3 regions of the Streptomyces sp. NPDC048600 genome follow, and region 1 is predicted to be linked to each of the others. Evidence: riboswitches for the same ligand, from Rfam matches in the RefSeq annotation. Region 1 holds a riboswitch; each other region holds the start of a gene.
The links. Region 1 has a riboswitch for cobalamin ahead of ACZ6SQ_RS31555 (ribonucleoside-diphosphate reductase subunit alpha). Riboswitches for the same ligand answer to the same signal wherever they lie in the genome.
Positions count from the first base shown of each region.

Region 2: another riboswitch for cobalamin. It lies ahead of metE (5-methyltetrahydropteroyltriglutamate--homocysteine S-methyltransferase); the one in region 1 lies ahead of ACZ6SQ_RS31555 (ribonucleoside-diphosphate reductase subunit alpha).
Region 3: another riboswitch for cobalamin. It lies ahead of ACZ6SQ_RS26945 (cobalamin biosynthesis protein); the one in region 1 lies ahead of ACZ6SQ_RS31555 (ribonucleoside-diphosphate reductase subunit alpha).

Region 1 covers NZ_JBVJGZ010000030.1:33,298-39,186, forward strand. The annotation lists gene ACZ6SQ_RS31540 (DUF3311 domain-containing protein) at 173-436, shown strand; gene mctP (monocarboxylate uptake permease MctP) at 436-2,049, shown strand; gene ACZ6SQ_RS31550 (GNAT family N-acetyltransferase) at 2,164-2,667, shown strand; cobalamin riboswitch at 2,722-2,846, shown strand; gene ACZ6SQ_RS31555 (ribonucleoside-diphosphate reductase subunit alpha) at 2,971-5,325, shown strand; gene ACZ6SQ_RS31560 (ribonucleotide-diphosphate reductase subunit beta) at 5,382-5,889, shown strand, end outside.
Region 2 covers NZ_JBVJGZ010000001.1:360,968-366,856, reverse strand. The annotation lists gene metE (5-methyltetrahydropteroyltriglutamate--homocysteine S-methyltransferase) at 1-1,371, opposite strand, end outside; cobalamin riboswitch at 1,536-1,757, opposite strand; gene ACZ6SQ_RS01515 (VOC family protein) at 2,186-2,626, opposite strand; gene ACZ6SQ_RS01510 (glutamate ABC transporter substrate-binding protein) at 3,213-4,046, shown strand; gene ACZ6SQ_RS01505 (DUF2180 family protein) at 4,217-4,423, shown strand; gene thpR (RNA 2',3'-cyclic phosphodiesterase) at 4,523-5,107, opposite strand; gene ACZ6SQ_RS01495 (SMP-30/gluconolactonase/LRE family protein) at 5,287-5,889, opposite strand, start outside.
Region 3 covers NZ_JBVJGZ010000022.1:94,985-100,873, forward strand. The annotation lists gene cobN (cobaltochelatase subunit CobN) at 1-1,102, opposite strand, end outside; gene ACZ6SQ_RS26940 (cobyric acid synthase) at 1,099-2,631, opposite strand; gene ACZ6SQ_RS26945 (cobalamin biosynthesis protein) at 2,628-3,572, opposite strand; cobalamin riboswitch at 3,675-3,814, opposite strand; gene ACZ6SQ_RS26950 (hypothetical protein) at 4,129-4,350, opposite strand; gene ACZ6SQ_RS26955 (inorganic phosphate transporter) at 4,385-5,623, opposite strand; gene ACZ6SQ_RS26960 (class II aldolase/adducin family protein) at 5,889-5,889, shown strand, end outside.

The sequences.
Region 1 (5,889 bases):
TGCGGTGGGGCGGCTCGCGGAGCGAGTAATTCCGTGGTTCAAGCCGCCCACCCGTCGGCAAAGGTGACAAACGCTCCGCCGATGTGCCGACGAGGGGTTCCGTGCCGGTGACACCGTGACCTAGATTGCCTGCCCACTACACAGGTGATCTTTGAGGGGACGGAGTCGCCAGATGTCGCAAGCCCCAGAAGTGAGCGGGGAGCCGGTGGTGACGCCCATGCGCGTCGTCATCGCTCTCTGCCTCGTCGCCCCGTTCGTGGCCATGCTGTGGGTCGGTTCGTACGCAAAGACGGACCCGTCGCTCGGCGGCATCCCGTTCTTCTACTGGTACCAGATGGCCTGGGTCGTCATCTCCACGGCGCTGACCATGGTCGCGTACAAGCTGTGGCAGCGCGACCAGCGCGAGCGTGCCGCCCGCAAGGGGGGTGAGCGCTGATGGAGAACGATGTCAACGTCGTCGCGCTCACGGTCTTCGTCCTCTTCTTCCTGGCCGTCACGGTCATGGGCTTCATGGCCGCGCGCTGGCGCAAGGCCGAGAACGAGCACAGCCTCGACGAATGGGGCCTGGGCGGCAGGTCGTTCGGCACCTGGGTCACCTGGTTCCTGCTCGGCGGCGACCTGTACACCGCGTACACCTTCGTCGCGGTGCCGGCGGCGATCTACGCGGCGGGCGCGGCCGGCTTCTTCGCCGTGCCGTACACGATCCTGGTCTACCCGCTGATCTTCACGTTCCTGCCCCGCCTGTGGTCGGTCTCGCACCGGCACGGCTATGTGACGACCTCGGACTTCGTGCGCGGCCGCTTCGGCTCCAAGGGCCTGTCGCTGGCGGTCGCCGTCACCGGCATCCTCGCGACCATGCCGTACATCGCGCTCCAGCTCGTCGGCATCCAGGCCGTGCTGGACGTGATGGGCGTGGGCGGCGGCGAGGACACCAACTGGTTCGTCAAGGATCTGCCCCTGCTGATCGCCTTCGGCGTGCTGGCGGCGTACACCTACTCCTCCGGCCTGCGGGCGCCCGCCCTGATCGCGTTCGTCAAGGACACGCTGATCTACCTGGTCATCGCGGTCGCGATCATCTACATCCCGATCAAGCTGGGCGGCTTCGACGAGATCTTCACCAAGGCGTCCGAGGCCTACGCCCAGACCAACCCCGCCACGGACAAGCCACGCGGCGCGCTGATCCCCGCCGAGGCGGGCCAGTGGACGTACGCCACACTGGCGCTGGGCTCCGCGCTGGCGCTGTTCATGTACCCGCACTCGATCACCGCGACGCTGTCCTCGCGCAGCCGTGACGTGATCCGCCGCAACACCACGATCCTGCCGCTGTACTCCCTGATGCTGGGCCTGCTGGCGCTGCTGGGCTTCATGGCCATCGCGGCCGGGGTGAAGGTGCAGAACGGCCAGCTGGCCATCCCGCAGCTGTTCGAGGACATGTTCCCGGACTGGTTCGCGGGCGTGGCCTTCGCGGCGATCGGCATCGGCGCGCTGGTGCCGGCCGCGATCATGTCCATCGCGGCGGCGAACCTGTTCACCCGCAACATCTACAAGGACTTCCTCAAGCCGGACGCCACGCCCGCGCAGGAGACCAAGGTCTCCAAGCTGGTGTCGCTGCTGGTGAAGGTGGGCGCGCTGGTCTTCGTCCTGACGATGGACAAGACGGTCGCCATCAACTTCCAGCTCCTCGGCGGCATCTGGATCCTCCAGACCTTCCCGGCCCTCGTCGGCGGCCTGTTCACCCGCTGGTTCCACCGCTGGGCGCTGCTGGGCGGCTGGGCCGTCGGCATGCTCTACGGCACGATCGCCGCGTACGGCGTGGCCTCGCCGACCCAGAAGCACTTCGGCGGCTCCGCCAAGGAGATCCCCGGCATCGGCGAGATCGGCTACATCGGCCTGACGGCCTTCGTGATCAACGTGGCGGTGACGGTGGTCCTCACCTTCGCCCTGCGGGCCGCCAAGGCCCCGGAGGGCGTCGACGAGACCCGTCCCGAGGACTACACGGCGGACGCGGGCGACCCGGGCGTGAAGACGGAGCTGCCGGTCACGCACTAGGACCGCCCGGCCGTTCACCCACCAGGGCGATGCCCCGGGTGACCGGCCGAAGCCGAGCAGCAGGGGCCGCCGTCGGAGCACACGACGGCGGCCCCTGTGCCGCACACTCTCGGCATGGACATCCGGATCCGCCCCGCACTGCCCGGCGAGTACGACGACCTCGGTGAACTCACCGCCCAGGCCTACCTCCAGGACGATCTCCTCACCTTCGGCGAGAACGACTGGTATCTCGGCGAGCTCAGGAACGTCGCGAAACGGGCGGCCGCCGCGGAGGTCCTCGTGGCCACGGACGACGGCCGTCTGCTCGGCGGTGTCACCTTCGTGCCGTCGGCGGGCCCCATGGCCGACCTGGCGGGCCCCGGCGAGGCCGAGATCCGCATGCTCGCCGTCGCTCACGACGCCCGGGGCCGCGGGGCCGGGGAGGCACTCGTGCGGGCCTGTGTCGACCGGGCGCGCGCCCTGGAGGGCTGCACCGGCGTCGTGCTGTCCACCCAGGACGCCATGCGCGCGGCCCACCGCATCTACGAACGCCTCGGCTTCGTCCGCGCCCCGGGGCGCGACTGGCAGCCGCTGCCCGGGCACGACTTCACTCTGCTCACCTACCAGTTGACGCTATGAAGTCACCCGGCGCCACAACATATGGGGGTGCCATCCGCACCCGGCACTAGATGTATGCTCATGCTCGCTGTCGCCGCAGGGGAATCCGGTGCGAATCCGGAACTGTCCCGCAACGGTGTACTTGTGCGTATCCGCGCACGGGAGCTAGTCCGAGGACCTGCCGACAGTGCGCCCGGCCGTCCGGCCGGGACGCCCTGACGTCCGGGCCTCGTGGAGTGGGCCGGTGGACGCGACGCCGAGCGCGTTCGTGTGCTGCCCCGCTCCGTGCCAGGCCCCTCCGTGCCGAGCGAGGGAGAGCCCCCCGTGACCATCGCGCCAGCAGACCCGGCTTCAGCAGCCATCCCCGTGGACGAGGCCGGTCCCGGTGCGGCGCTGCTCCGCACCCTCACCGAGCTGACCGCCGACCTCCCCGACGCCGACCCCGGCCGGGTGGCCGCGGCGGCGCTGCGCGGCCGGTCCGCGCGGGCGGACGAGGCCGAGTTGCGCGAACTGGCCACCGAGGCCGCCGCCGGTCTCATCTCCGAGGACCCGGCGTACAGCAGGCTGGCCGCCCGGCTGCTCACCCTCTCCATCCGCGCCGAGGCCGCCTCCCAGGGCGTCACGTCCTTCACCGGCTCCGTCGCGGTCGGGCACCGCGAGGGCCTGATCGCCGACCGCACCGCGGAGTTCGTGCGCATCCACGCCGAGCGGCTCGACGCCCTCGTCGACCCGGCGGGCGACGACCGCTTCGGCTACTTCGGCCTGCGCACCCTGCACTCCCGCTATCTGCTCCGGCACCCCCTGACCCGCAAGGTCGTCGAGACGCCCCAGCACTTCCTGCTGCGCGTCGCCTCCGGTCTCGCGGAGGACGACACGCACCGGTCCGTCGACGAGGTCGCCGCGCTCTACCGGCTGATGAGCCGCCTCGACTACCTGCCGTCCTCCCCCACCCTGTTCAACTCCGGCACCCGGCACCCCCAGATGTCGTCGTGCTATCTGCTCGACTCCCCCCTGGACGAGCTGGACTCCATCTACGACCGCTACCACCAGGTGGCCCGGCTCTCCAAGCACGCCGGCGGCATCGGGCTGTCGTACTCCCGCATCCGCAGCCGCGGTTCGCTGATCCGGGGCACCAACGGCCACTCCAACGGCATCGTGCCGTTCCTGAAGACGCTCGACGCCTCGGTCGCCGCCGTGAACCAGGGCGGCCGTCGCAAGGGCGCCGCGGCGGTGTACCTGGAGACCTGGCACTCCGACATCGAGGAGTTCCTGGAGCTGCGCGACAACACCGGTGAGGACGCCCGCCGTACGCACAACCTGAACCTCGCGCACTGGGTGCCGGACGAGTTCATGCGCCGGGTGAACGCCGACCAGGACTGGTCGCTGTTCTCCCCCGCCGACGTGCCCGAGCTGGTCGACCTGTGGGGCGAGGAGTTCGACGCCGCGTACCGCGAGGCGGAGGCTAAGGGTCTCGCGCGCCGGACGATCCCGGCCCGCGACCTCTACGGCCGCATGATGCGCACCCTCGCGCAGACCGGCAACGGCTGGATGACCTTCAAGGACGCCGCCAACCGCACCGCCAACCAGACGGCCGAGCCGGGGCACGTCGTCCACTCCTCCAACCTCTGCACGGAGATCCTGGAGGTCACGGACGACGGCGAGACGGCGGTCTGCAACCTGGGCTCGGTCAACCTCGGCGCGTTCGTCGTCGACGGGGACATCGACTGGGAGCGGCTGGACGCCACCGTCCGCACCGCCGTCACCTTCCTCGACCGGGTCGTCGACATCAACTTCTACCCGACCGAGCAGGCGGGCCGCTCCAACGCCAAGTGGCGTCCGGTGGGCCTGGGCGCGATGGGCCTCCAGGACGTCTTCTTCAAGCTGCGTCTGCCCTTCGACTCGGCCGAGGCGCGGCAGCTGTCCACGCGGATCGCCGAGCGCGTCATGCTCGCGGCCTACGAGGCCTCCGCGGACCTCGCCGAGCGCAGCGGCCCGCTGCCGGCCTGGGAGAAGACCCGCACGGCCAGGGGCGTGCTGCACCCCGACCACTACGGCGTGGAGTTCACCTGGCCCGAGCGCTGGGCGGCGCTGCGCGAGCGCATCGCCTCGACGGGTCTGCGCAACTCGCTGCTGCTCGCCATCGCGCCCACCGCGACGATCGCCTCGATCGCGGGCGTCTACGAGTGCATCGAGCCGCAGGTCTCCAACCTGTTCAAGCGCGAGACCCTGTCCGGCGAGTTCCTCCAGGTCAACTCCTACCTGGTGCAGGACCTCAAGGACCTCGGCGTGTGGGACGCCCGCACCCGGGAGGCGCTGCGCGACTCCAGCGGGTCGGTGCAGGGCTTCGCGTGGATCCCCGAGGAGGTCCGGGCGCTGTACCGCACGGCCTGGGAGATCCCGCAGCGCGGTCTGATCGACATGGCGGCGGCGCGGACCCCGTACCTCGACCAGGCGCAGTCGCTGAACCTGTTCCTGGAGACGCCGACGATCGGCAAGCTCTCCTCGATGTACGCCTACGCCTGGAAGTCCGGGCTGAAGACGACGTACTACCTGCGCTCGCGTCCGGCGACGAGGATCGCCCGTGCCGCGCAGGCTTCCGTCCCCGTCCCGCAGCAGGCCTCCGCCGAGGCCGTGGCCTGCTCCCTTGAGAACCCCGAGTCCTGCGAGGCCTGCCAGTGAGCTCCGACCGCAACAGCCGTCTCCTCGACCCGGGTTTCGAGCTGACCCTGCGCCCAATGCGCTACCCGGACTTCTACGAGCGCTACCGGGACGCGATCAAGAACACCTGGACCGTGGAGGAGGTCGACCTCCACTCGGACGTCGCCGACCTCGCGAAGCTGACGCCGGAGGAGCAGCACCTGATCGGCCGGCTGGTGGCGTTCTTCGCCACGGGCGACTCGATCGTCGCGAACAACCTGGTGCTGACGCTGTACAAGCACATCAACTCGCCCGAGGCGCGCCTGTATCTGTCACGGCAGCTGTTCGAGGAGGCCGTGCACGTCCAGTTCTATCTGACGCTGCTGGACACCTATCTGCCCGACCCGGAGGACCGCGCGGCCGCGTTCGCGGCGGTGGAGAACATCCCCTCCATCCGCGAGAAGGCCGAGTTCTGCTTCCGGTGGATCAACGAGGTCGAGAAGCTGGACCGGCTGGAGACGCAGGCCGACCGGCGCCGTTTCCTGCTGAACCTGATCTGCTTCGCCGCGTGCATCGAGGGCCTGTTCTTCTACGGCGCCTTCGCGT
Region 2 (5,889 bases), on a different contig from region 1:
GGTGCGCAGTTCGCCGGTCTGCGGGAACGATCCGATGGTCGTGGTGGGCAGCAGCGGCAGCGCGAGACGGGCGCGCTGCGCCGCGGCGCGTTCGGTGTACGGCTGGGAGCGGCGGGAATCGGCGTCCGTCACGGCTTCGGCGCGGGCCCGTACGTCCGGAGTGCGGGTGATGGGCGAGCCGGTTCGGGAGGCCAGGTCGGCACGGTTCGCCGCGAGTTCACCGGCGATGGCGTCGGTGCCGTGGGCGAGGGCCCTGGCGAGGGTGACGGTCTCGGCGGTCTTCTGCCGTGCGAAGGCGAGCCAGCGCAGGATCTGCGGGTCGATGTCGCGCTCCGCCGAGGCGTCGAGCGGGACATGCAGGAGGGAGCAGGAGGTGGCGACGTCGACCTGGTCGGCGAGGCCCAGGAGCGTGCCGAGAGTGGACAGCGACTTCGACAGGTCGTTGATCCAGATGTTGCGGCCGTCGACGACGCCGGCCAGCAGACGCCTGCCGGGCAGCCCGCCGACGGCGGCCAGCGCGTCGAGGTTGGCCGCGGCCGCGCCGGTGAAGTCCAGGGCGAGACCCTCGATGGGGGCCTTCGCCAGGACGGGGAGCGCGTCGCCGAGGCGGCCGAAGTAGGAGCCGACCAGCAGTTTCGGCCGCCGGATGAGGGCGCCGAGGTCGCGGTAGGCGCGGGCAGCGGAGTTGAGTTCGGCCGGGGTGCGGTCCTGGACCAGGGCAGGCTCGTCCAGCTGCACCCACTCGGCACCCGCCGCGCGCAGGTCGGCGAGGACGTCGGCGTAGACGGGCAGCAGGCGGTCGAGGAGGGTGAGCGGTGCGAAGTCCGCGGGCGCGCCGGGTGCGGGCTTGGCCAGCAGCAGGTAGGTGAGGGGGCCGACGAGGACCGGCCGTGCGGTCAGACCGAGGGCCTGGGCTTCCTCGAGCTCGGTGACCTGCTTGACGGAGTCGGCGGTGAACGAGGTGTCCGGTCCCAACTCGGGCACCAGATAGTGGTAGTTGGTGTCGAACCACTTGGTCATCTCCAGTGGCGCGACATCCTGGGTACCGCGCGCCATGGCGAAGTAGCCGTCGAGCGCGTCGGCCTCGACGGCCGTGCGGTGGCGCTCGGGGATCGCGCCGACCATGACGGTGGTGTCCAGGACGTGGTCGTACAGCGAGAAGTCGCCGGTCGGCACCTCGTGGATGCCGGTGCCGGCGAGCTGCTGCCAGTTGCTCCGGCGGAGCCCGGCGGCGGTATCCCGGAGGTCGTCGGCGGTGACACGCCCCCTCCAGTAGCCCTCGATCGCCTTCTTGAGCTCCCGGTCGGAGCCCTGGCGGGGGTAGCCGTACACGGTCGCCCGTGGTGCCGCAGAAGCGGACTTGCTGGTCACGGAGATCTCCTTCGCGAGACGATTCCCTGAGGTCCCGGAGACGGGACGAGAACGCGAAGGGATGACGAACCGGACGGACCGAGGTGCGCGTCGAGCGCGGTGGTCCGCCTGGTATGTACGCCGACCCGCCCTCGAGGTCACCGGGATCTCCGCGCGCGGAGTGGTCCGCGCACGGGCAGTCGGCAGGTCTTCGGACTCGCGGGCACATCCTCCTCGACGGAGGACACCTACTGGCCGTCGCTTCCCGGGTCCGGTACGTCGGACCCAGTGCGTATGACGGCGGTCGTTCCCGCTCACCGCTGCGGGGCAGTCCCGGATTCCCACCGGGTTCCCTCTTGCGACACCCCGCCTGGCGGACGGGGCGAACCAGCTGCACCGACCACCTTATGGGAAGGCGGCGAGTCCGGTGGGTTACGTCCGTCACTCGGAACGTGAGCCGGCACACGCGGGTGACGGTCTCAACGCCGGGCGATCCAGCCGGTCTTGGTGGCCTGGACGATGGCGTCGGGGACGGTGGTGCCGCACGACCAGTGCGTTGCGGCGCGGCGCGACGATCACCGGGGACCGGCGCTCGATCCCGGCCACCACGGTGTCGACGACTTCCTGAAGGGGGATCAATTTCCGCAACCCGGCCCGGTTTGCCGCCCCACAGCGTGGTGTCGGCGGGGTCGCCGTGGACGTCGTTCATCATCGGCGTCCTGAAGAACGTCGGACCCCGGCCCCGGCCGGCCGCCGTCCCTGGGTTCCCTCCCACGCCTGCGCTCCGACTGCTGGTCCACTGTCGGTCATGGACCAGGACCCAGATCGCTCCAGCTCAGCTCAGCTGCTCGGCCAGTCCGACGATGATGCCCTCCGGGCCGCGGACGTAGCAGAGCAGATAGCTGTCCTCGAAACGGGCGATCTCGCCGAGGAGTTCGGCGCCGTGGGGGCGCAGGCGGGCAACGGTGTCCTCGATGTCGTCGACGGCGAACATGACGCGGTGTGTACCCAGAATGTTGTGCGGCCGGTCGCGCGGCCCGTCGCTGATCGCCGCGGGGCTGAGGTACTTCGCCAGCTCGAGCCGGCTGTGACCGCCCAGGGTCCGGACCATCGCGATGTCACAGCGGACGCCGTCGAGTCCGGTGCACTGGTCGGCGAACAGGCCCTCGACCCGCGTCCTGCCCTCCAGCTCCATACCCAGTTCCACGAAGAACGCGACGGCGGCATCCAAGTCCTCGACGACGATGCCGACGTTGTCCATCCGCTGAATCGCCATGATCTTCTCTCCTTCTTCCTCGTGTGGCCCTCGACCGTGCGGGTCGCAGTGTCCGTTCAGGAATTGTGGCTGATTCGAGAGAACTGATCCACATGGGGAAAGTTCTTGAATGCAATGGGTAGCCAGGGGTGCGCATGCCTACCGGTGAGTAGTCGTTTGCCTACTCAATCGTGATGCTCAAGTTCAGCTCAGATGTAATGACGCTGGTCGTCCCGGATCTTTACTGTCCTGCGCAGCCGAGGAGGACGGAGCCGTGCGGCGATGACCGGAGCGCCGGTGCGCAAACAGACAGGGAATGCCACGCGAGACGTGGCCGGAAACGGTGAATTGACCGTGCCGTACTTGGCCCTTCCCTGAGGCGCGCTCAGCTCGGGCTTCGCCCCGTCCGCGTCGAAATCGAATGGCTCTCGTCGAGGACGGACGCTTCTCCGATCTGGCCGCGCGCAATCAGTTCCTGGCGCGCCGCGCGCCGATCGAACCGGGGCCCATGTCGGCAATCCGGCACCCCCGGACCTCGTCGTGCCCGTGAAGTCGTACGTGATTCCGTGACACGGCATCGCCCTGATCAATCGAAGGAAGTCCAGTTATGAAGCTCCACAGAGTTCCCGCCGCGGCCATGGCCGTGCTGGTTCTGTCTGTGACCGCGACGGCGTGTCTCGGTGAGGGTGATCAGGGCTCGGGGTCCCACGCCGGTGAGACCATCAGGATCGGTATCAAGTTCGACCAGCCCGGTCTGGGGCTGAAGGAGCCGGGCGGCGAGTTCTCCGGCTTCGATGTCGACGTTGCCACGTACGTGGCCAAGGAGCTCGGCTACGAGCCCGACCAGATCGAGTTCGTCGAGACCAAGAGCGCCGACCGCGAGAACGCGCTGGCCCGCGGCGACGTGAAGTTCATCGCCGCGACCTACTCGATCACCGAGGAGCGCAAGGAGAAGGTCGACTTCGCCGGCCCGTACCTGCTGGCCCACCAGGACCTGCTGGTCAAGGCCGGCTCCGACATCGAGTCCGGCAGTGATCTCGACGGCGGAAAGCTCTGCTCGGTGGCCGGCTCCACCTCGGCGCAGAACGTCAAGAAGAACATCGCGCCCAAGGCCCAGCTGGAGGAGTACACCTCGTACTCGGAGTGCCTCGTCGGCCTGCAGAGCGGGGCGGTCGACGCGGTGACCACCGACGACTCGATCCTGGCCGGTTTCGCCGCACAGAAGCAGTACAGGGACCAGTTCGAGCTGGTCGGTCTGAAGCTGAGCAACGAGAACTACGGCATCGGCCTGAAGAAGGGCGACACCGCCATGCTGGAGGAGGTGAACAAGGCCCTCCAGAAGATGGTCCGTGACGGCTCCTGGGGCGAGGCCGTGAAGGGCAACCTCGGCCTTACCTACCAGTACGAGCCTGCCCCGAGAATCGGTGTCGTCAAGGAGTGATCCCGGGGTCGACGCGAGGCTGTCCCCAGTTCAGTGACCGAGCCCTGGACTGGGACGCCGCGGCACGGTGAGGAAGGTGCGCCTGGTTGCGTCCACGAAGGCTGAGGGGAAGCCTGGGGCCACGAGGGAGTCGCGAAAGCGCCCGGTTCCCGCGTTCGAAAGGCCCTGTCATGGTCTGCTACGAATGTGCTCAGCTGGGGCGTGAACAGGTCGCCGTCGCCGTGTGCCGGGTCTGCGGAGCGGCCGTGTGCATCGACCATGTACGCACCGAGGGCAAAGCGCTGCGTGGACCCGCGAGTCCGGGCAAGGTGACACATGACCGGGCGGCCCGCCAGCTGACCTGCCCGGTGTGCCGGGCGGCAGAAGTGTCGCCGTAGCCGGGGCAGGGCTCGGCTCCCTGACCGGCCCCGGCTCTGGGGCCACCACGCCCGCTGCGCGGTGACGTGGCCGGGCCGAGGAGCCGGCGCCTTGCCCGGTCACTGCCCGCCGGTGAAGCCCCACGCCTCGATGTCGCGGTAGCGGATCGGGCCCGGGCCGCGACCGAAGTTGCTGCCGACCAGGTGAAGGCGCTCGGCGTACCAGCGGCGGCCGGTGAACGTGGCGAGCGCCGTGGCGACCTCCAGCACGCTGGAGGGATCGTCGCGGCGGGCCCGGGCCAGTGTCAGATGCGGCCGCAGCGGGCGTTCCTCCAAGGTCACCCCGCACTCCCCGACCAGCTCGCGGACCTCCGTGGCGAGCGTGTGGAGCCCGGCCAGGTCCCCGTCGATCCCGGTCCACAGCACTCGGTCGTCGAAGTGGCCGCCGCCGCGCAGCGCCAAGGCCATGGGCGCACGCCGAGCCGCCAGGTCCGCGAGCGGCTGCCGCAGGCGCGGAACGATCCGAACGGGGAGCTCACCGAGGAACGCCAGGGTGATGTGCCAGTCCTCGACGCGGTTCCACCGCATCCGGGGGTAGGCCTCGTAGGCGGGCCACAGCTCCCGCTCCAGCTCCTCCTTGGCGTCGTCGGGCGGGGCCAGCGCTATGAACACGCGGACGGTGGAGGCACTGGACTGTTCGTTCACGCAGGACTTCGTACACCACCGCGCGGGCCCGGACCGAATCCGGGTCCGCGGACGCAAGCGGACCCGCACGGGGACCGGGCAGGTACGGCGCACCCGGCACCGACCTGAGCCCCGCCGCCTCGCCCTCGATCACGGTCCCGCCGGTGAGGCATCGGCGGAGAGTTCGTCGGGGCGTTCGGCTACAGCCAGGGGCGTCGTCCTGGTCCGGTGGGGTGCGTGCCGGTGACTCCCATGACCACCGAGTACAGGCTGGTCTCCGCGGTGATGAAGAGGCGGTTGCGCTTGGCGCCGCCCCAGGAGATGTTGGCGACCGCCTCGGGGACGTTCAGACGGCCGATCAGGGTGCCGTCGGGGTCGTAGCAGTGCACGCCGTCGTCCATCGCGGCGACCCAGAGACGGCCGCCGTCGTCGAAACGGAGGTTGTCGAAGCGGGCCTTGACGCGGCCCCCGGCCTCGGCGAAGATCTCGCCCTCGGACAGGGTGCCGTCGTCGCGCACGTCGAAGACCCGGACGAAGCCCGCCCGCGTGTCGGAGACGAACAACTGCGACTCGTCGGGCGAGAACACCAGCCCGTTCGGCGCGCCGAAGCAGTCCGCGGCCAGCCGCACTTCGCCCGTGACCGGGTCGATGCGGTAGAGGTTGTTGGCGCCGATCTCGCTCTGCGCGCGATACCCCTCGTAGTCGCTGGTGATGCCGAAGTCCGGGTCGGAGAACCAGATCGAACCGTCTGACTTCACCGCCGCGTCGTTCGGGCTGTTCAGGCGCTTGCCCTGCCACCGGTC
Region 3 (5,889 bases), on a different contig from region 1:
CGTCGCGCAGCGCGTCCAGCACCCGTACCGCCGACGCGGGCGTGTCCAGGCCGACGGCGTTGCCGACGCGCGAGTGCTTCGTCGGGTACGCGGTGAAGACCAGTGCGAGCTTCTTCTCGGCGTTCGGCTTGTGCTTCAGCTCCGCGTGCCGTACGGCGATCCCGGCGACGCGCGCGGCCCGCTCCGGGTCGGCGACGTACACCGGGACCTCGTCGGGGCCCTGCTCCTTGAAGGAGAAGGGGACGGTGATCAGACGCCCGTCGAACTCAGGGATGGCCACCTGCATCGCCGCGTCCATCGGGGAGAGCGCGGCGTCCGACTCGTCCCACGCGGCGTGCGAGGAGGTCAGGCAGAGCCCTTGCAGCACGGGCACGTCGAGGTCGGCGAGGGCGCCGATGTCCCAGGCCTCCTCGTCGCCGCCCGCGGAGGCCTGCGAGGCGTGCGTGCCGCCCGCGGCGAGGACGGTGGCGACGAGGGCGTCGGCCCGCGCGAGGATCTCGTACAGCTCCGGGTCCGCCCCGCGCAGCGAACCGCAGTACACGGGAAGGGCGTTGGCGCCCCGTGCCTCGATCGCGTCGCAGAGGGTGTCCACGAAGGCGGTGTTGCCGCTCAGTTCGTGGGCGCGGTAGAAGAGCACGCCGACGGTCGGGCGGCCCTCGGTGCGGGCACGCTCGCCGTGGACGCCGTACTCGGGCATCTTCCGCGGCGCGGCGAACCCTTCACCGGTCAGCAGCACGGTGTCGGAGAGGAAGCGGGCCAGTTCGGTCAGGTTCTCCGGGCCGCCCTCGACGAGGTACTTGAGGGCCTCGGCGACCACACCGGCCGGGACGCTCGACTCGGCCATCAGCTCCGCGTCCGGCACGGTCTCGCCGCCGAGGAGCACGGTGGGGATGCCGGAGGCCTTCAGCGCGGCGAGCCCGTCCTCCCAGGCCCGCTTGCCGCCGAGCAGCCGTACGACGGCGATCCGCGCGCCCTCGATCAGTCCCGGCAGTTCCTGTGCGACGTCGACGCGGGTCGGGTTGCCGATCCGGTAGGGCGCGCCCGAGGCGCGGGCCGCCAGCAGATCCGTGTCGGCGGTCGACAACAACAACACTGTGCTCATGCGGGCGCTCCCGGTGGAATGAAAGGCAGTCCTTGCGGCGCGCCGGACTCGATGAGCCGCCACAGCGCGTCCGTGTCCGCGTGCTGTTCGATGAGGTCGCCGAGCCGGTCGAGCTGCTCCTCGCGCAGCGCGGCGAAGGATGTGTCGGGTGCGGGGACGAAGCGGCGGCCCGCGGCGGTGGCGACCTCGCGCAGGAAGGCGCGCCGGAAGCCGTCCGACTCCAGGGAGCCGTGCCAGTGCGTGCCCCAGACCGGGCCCACCCGGCAGCCGTCGAGGCTGTGCCCTTCGTCATCGGAGATGAACGGTGCGCCGCCGTGGACCTCGGCCACCCCGTGATGGATCTCGTAGCCCTCGACCGGCTCGCCGAGGGCTTCCCCCACCGGCCGGGTGAGGGTCTTCTCGCGGGCGAACCGCACCCGCACGGGCAGGATGCCGAGGCCCTCGACGTGCCCCTCGCGGCTCTCGACGTCGTCCTCGATGTGCTCGCCGAGGATCTGGAAGCCACCGCAGACGCCGAGGACGGGCCGGCCCTCCGAGGCCCTTCTCACCAGGGCGTCCGCGAGCCCCCGTTCGCGCAGCCAGCGCAGTGCCTTGACCGTGCCCCGGGTGCCGGGGACGACGACCAGGTCGGCGTCGGCCAGTTCCTCGGGCCGGTCCACGAAGCGCACCACGACGCCGGGTTCGGCGGCGAGCGCGTCCACGTCCGTGAAGTTGGACATCAGCGGGATCGCGCACACGGCGACCCGCAGTACGTCCTCGCCGACGGGCGCGGCCACGTGCGACTCCCGGACGGCACCGCGCAGGGAGACCCGCAGGCCGTCCTCCTCGTCGATGCCGAGCCCGTGCCGGAACGGCAGTACGCCGTACGTCCGCCGCCCGGTGAGGCCGTGCAGCATGTCGAGGCCGGGCTCCAGCAGGGAGACGTCCCCGCGGAACTTGTTGACGAGGAACCCGGCGACCAGTGCCTGGTCCTCGGGCGAGAGCAGCGCCACCGTCCCGAAGAAGGAGGCGAAGACGCCGCCGCGGTCGATGTCGCCGACGACGAGGACGGGGAGGCGCGCGTTGCGTGCGATCCCCATGTTCACGATGTCGGTCCGGCGCAGGTTGATCTCGGCCGGACTGCCCGCCCCCTCACAGATCACCGCGTCATACGTGCCCCGCAACTCGGCCAGACAGTCCAGTACGGTGCCGAGCAACTGCTCCTGGCGGCCGCCGTGGTAGCCGCGGGCGCTGAGTTCGCCGACCGGCTTGCCCATCAGTACGACCTGGCTGCTGCGGTCGCCGCCGGGCTTGAGCAGCACCGGGTTCATCTGCACGGTCGGTTCGACCCGGCAGGCCTGCGCCTGCATGGCCTGCGCCCGGCCGATCTCGGCGCCCTCCCGTGTCACGAACGAGTTGAGGGACATGTTCTGCGCCTTGAACGGCGCCACTTTCACGCCCTGGCGCACCAGCCACCGGCAGATACCGGCGGTGACGACGCTCTTGCCCGCGTCGGAGGTGGTGCCCGCGACGAGGAGACCCCCGCTCATCTCTTCCGCCCCTTCACAACCAGGCGCGCGGCGACTCCCACGCCGAGCGCGAGCCAGCCGACCCGGCGGGAGAGCCGTACCGCCCGGTCGATGTCGGTCGCGGCGACGGCCCGTCCCGTCGCCCCGTTGAGCACGGGCCGGTGCTCGACCCGGCCGCCGTAGGACAGGGTTCCGCCGAGCCGTACGCCGAGGGCGCCCGCGAAGGACGCCTCCACGGGGCCGGCGTTGGGGCTCGGGTGCTTCGCCGCGTCGGCCCGCCAGGCGCGTACGGCACCGCGCGGGTCGGGTCCCGCGGCGGCGGCGAGCACGGCGGTGAGCCGTGCGCCGGGCCAGCCCGCGAGGTCGTCCAGCCGGGCGGAGGCCCAGCCGTAGCGCAGATGGCGCGGTGACCGGTGGCCGACCATCGCGTCGAGGGTGTTGACCGCGCGGAAGCCGAGGAGTCCCGGTACTCCGCCGAGGGCGCCCCACACCAGCGCGCCCACGACCGCGTCGGAGGTGTTCTCGGCGACCGACTCCACGACCGCGCGGGCGATCTGGTCGGCGTCCAGTGCCTGCGGGTCGCGGCCGCACAGATGGGGCAGCCGGGCGCGCGCGGCCGCGAGGTCGCCCTGTTCCAGGGCCCGGCCGACGGCCCGTGCCTCGCGGGCGAGCGAGGTGCCGCCGACGACGGCCCAGGTGGCGGCGGCGGTCAGCGCGAAGGAGGCGGTGGGGGAGGGGCGTGCGGCACGGGTGGCGGCGGCGCCCAGGGCGACCGTGCCGCCGACGCACACGGCGGTGTGCAGGGTGCCCCAGCCGCGGTGGTCGCGCCACAGCAGCCGTTCCACGGCACCGGCGGCACGGCCGAACGCGGCGACCGGGTGCCCGCGGCGGGGATCGCCGAGCAGGAGGTCACCGAGGAGGCCGGCGGCGGCGCCGTACGCGTAAACGCGATCGGCACGCATCGGGCTCAGCCGGCCGCGGGGGCGGGCGGAGCAGGGGTGATGGACCGCGAACGGCAGCCGCGCATGGCGATATGTCCTCACTCAGGGTGTCCACGCCCTGGTTCGACGAGACCGGCGGTGAGAGTTCCTGGCTCCCGGGGATGACTACCCCGGTGACAGTGGCGGGACCGCGCCGGATTCGCACCGGCTTCCTCTTCTGCCGCCGTACATGGCTCGGGCAGTCCACCACGGCCCTCGAACACCCGTCAACTCACCGTTGACCTGCGAGGCTGGAGTGTGCCGAGGCCCACACCGCCGCCGTGGCGTGGCGCGCCCGGGGACCGGCTCGCGCGGAAATGCCCGCTGTCCGGGCGGCCTTCCGCGACCGGCCTTTGTGACGCTCCGTCACGACCGCCCGTGGTGTGCCGGGAGGCGACCTGGCGGTCGCGCGATGGCCGGTCGTACGGCGTGAATCGCGGGCCGGTGGCGGGCTTGGGGGGCGCATGCGTGAGGGGGCTGTCACGGACTTCTCGTCCGCGACAGCCCCCTCACGAGGCCCGGCGTCAGGTTCCGGGCGTCAGGCCATGATCAGGTAGATGCCGTAGCCGACGGCCGCCGCGCAGGCGGCGAAGCAGGCGTAGGCACCGGTCACGGCCAGTGCGGCGGTGCCGCCCTGCTCCTGCGCCCGTTCCTGGCGGGAGAGGCCGACGACACCGAGGGTGAACAGGCCCACGAGGGCCACGGTGACCACGAGGCTGACGCCGAACACGGAGCCGAGGGCCGCCCAGTCGATCTTCATGCTGCTGATTCCTTCGTACCGGGGTGGTCGGGGCTCAGGCCGTGGCCTGCGAGGCGGCCGGCTCGGCCGCGCCCGCCGGGGCGGCGGCGACGACCGGCGCGTCGACGGTGGTGGTGCCCGCGGGCGGCGGGGTGACCATGGCGATCGCGGTGGTGACCACGCCGGCCGGTTCCTCGGTGTCGTTCACGTTGGTGTGGTCGACGACCTCGCGGCGCGACAGCTTCCAGATGGCGGCGCTGGAGCCGACCAGGAAGACGGCCACGACCGCGGTGCCCCAGGGGCCGAAGCCGGTGACCCACTCGGCGAGCGCGCCGACCAGGGCGGCGGCCGGCAGGGTCAGGCCCCAGGCGACGAACATGCGGGTCGCGGTGGACCAGCGGACCACACCGCCCTTGCGGCCGAGGCCGGCGCCCATCACGGAGCCGGAGACCGAGTGCGTGGTGGAGAGCGAGAAGCCCAGGTGGGAGGAGGCCAGGATGACCGTCGCGGCGCTGGTCTGGGCGGCGAAGCCCTGCTGCGGCTGGAGGTCGGTCAGGCCCTTGCCCATGGTGCGGATGATGCGCCAGCCGCCGAGGTAGGTGCCGAGGGCGATGGCCAGGCCCGCCGAGAGGATGACCCACATGGGCGGGTCGGAGTCGGGGGCGAGGGAGCCGCCGGCGACCAGGGCGAGGGTGATGATGCCCATCGTCTTCTGGGCGTCGTTGGTGCCGTGGGCCAGCGAGACCAGGCCGGCGGAGGCGATCTGCCCCGCGCGGTAGCCCTTCGCCGAGGCCTTGCCGTCGGCCTTCTTGCCCATCACGTAGGTGAGCCGCGTGGCGAACATCGCCGCCAGGCCCGCGACCAGCGGGGCCGCGATCGCCGGGATGAGCACCTTGGTGACCAGCACGTCACCGTGCACGGCACCCACGCCCGCCGAGGCGATGGTCGCACCGATCAGGCCGCCCATCAGGGCGTGCGACGAGGACGACGGCAGACCGACGAGCCAGGTCAGCAGGTTCCAGAGGATCGCGCCGACCAGGGCGGCGAAGATGACCTCGGGACGGATGCCTGATTCGTCGACCAGACCCTTGGAGATCGTGTTGGCGACCTCCACGGAGAGAAAAGCACCCACAAGGTTGAGGACGGCGGACATGGCCACCGCGACCTTGGGCTTGAGCGCACCGGTCGAGATGGTGGTGGCCATCGCGTTGGCGGTGTCATGAAAACCGTTCGTGAAATCGAACGCAAGTGCGGTTACCACCACAATCGCGAGGATCAGTGAGAGGTTTTCCATTTACCCAGGCAATCGTTCGAAGGTCATTGGTCAGTCGAACGTACGTAACCCAGGTGAACGGCAGGTGAACTGGACAGGGCATCGGGGTGTCCGCAGATGGGAGCAAGGATTCCTGTATCGGGCGGTGCCGGGCGGCACCCCCGGGAACTCTGCCCTCGGGCACCCCGCGCGGCCCGTCGCAGGTGGTTCCCGGACCCCTCGGAGAGATCCTGGTCACCTGCCGCGGGACACCCCGCCGGCCGGGTCCGCCTGGCAGGATCACGGCA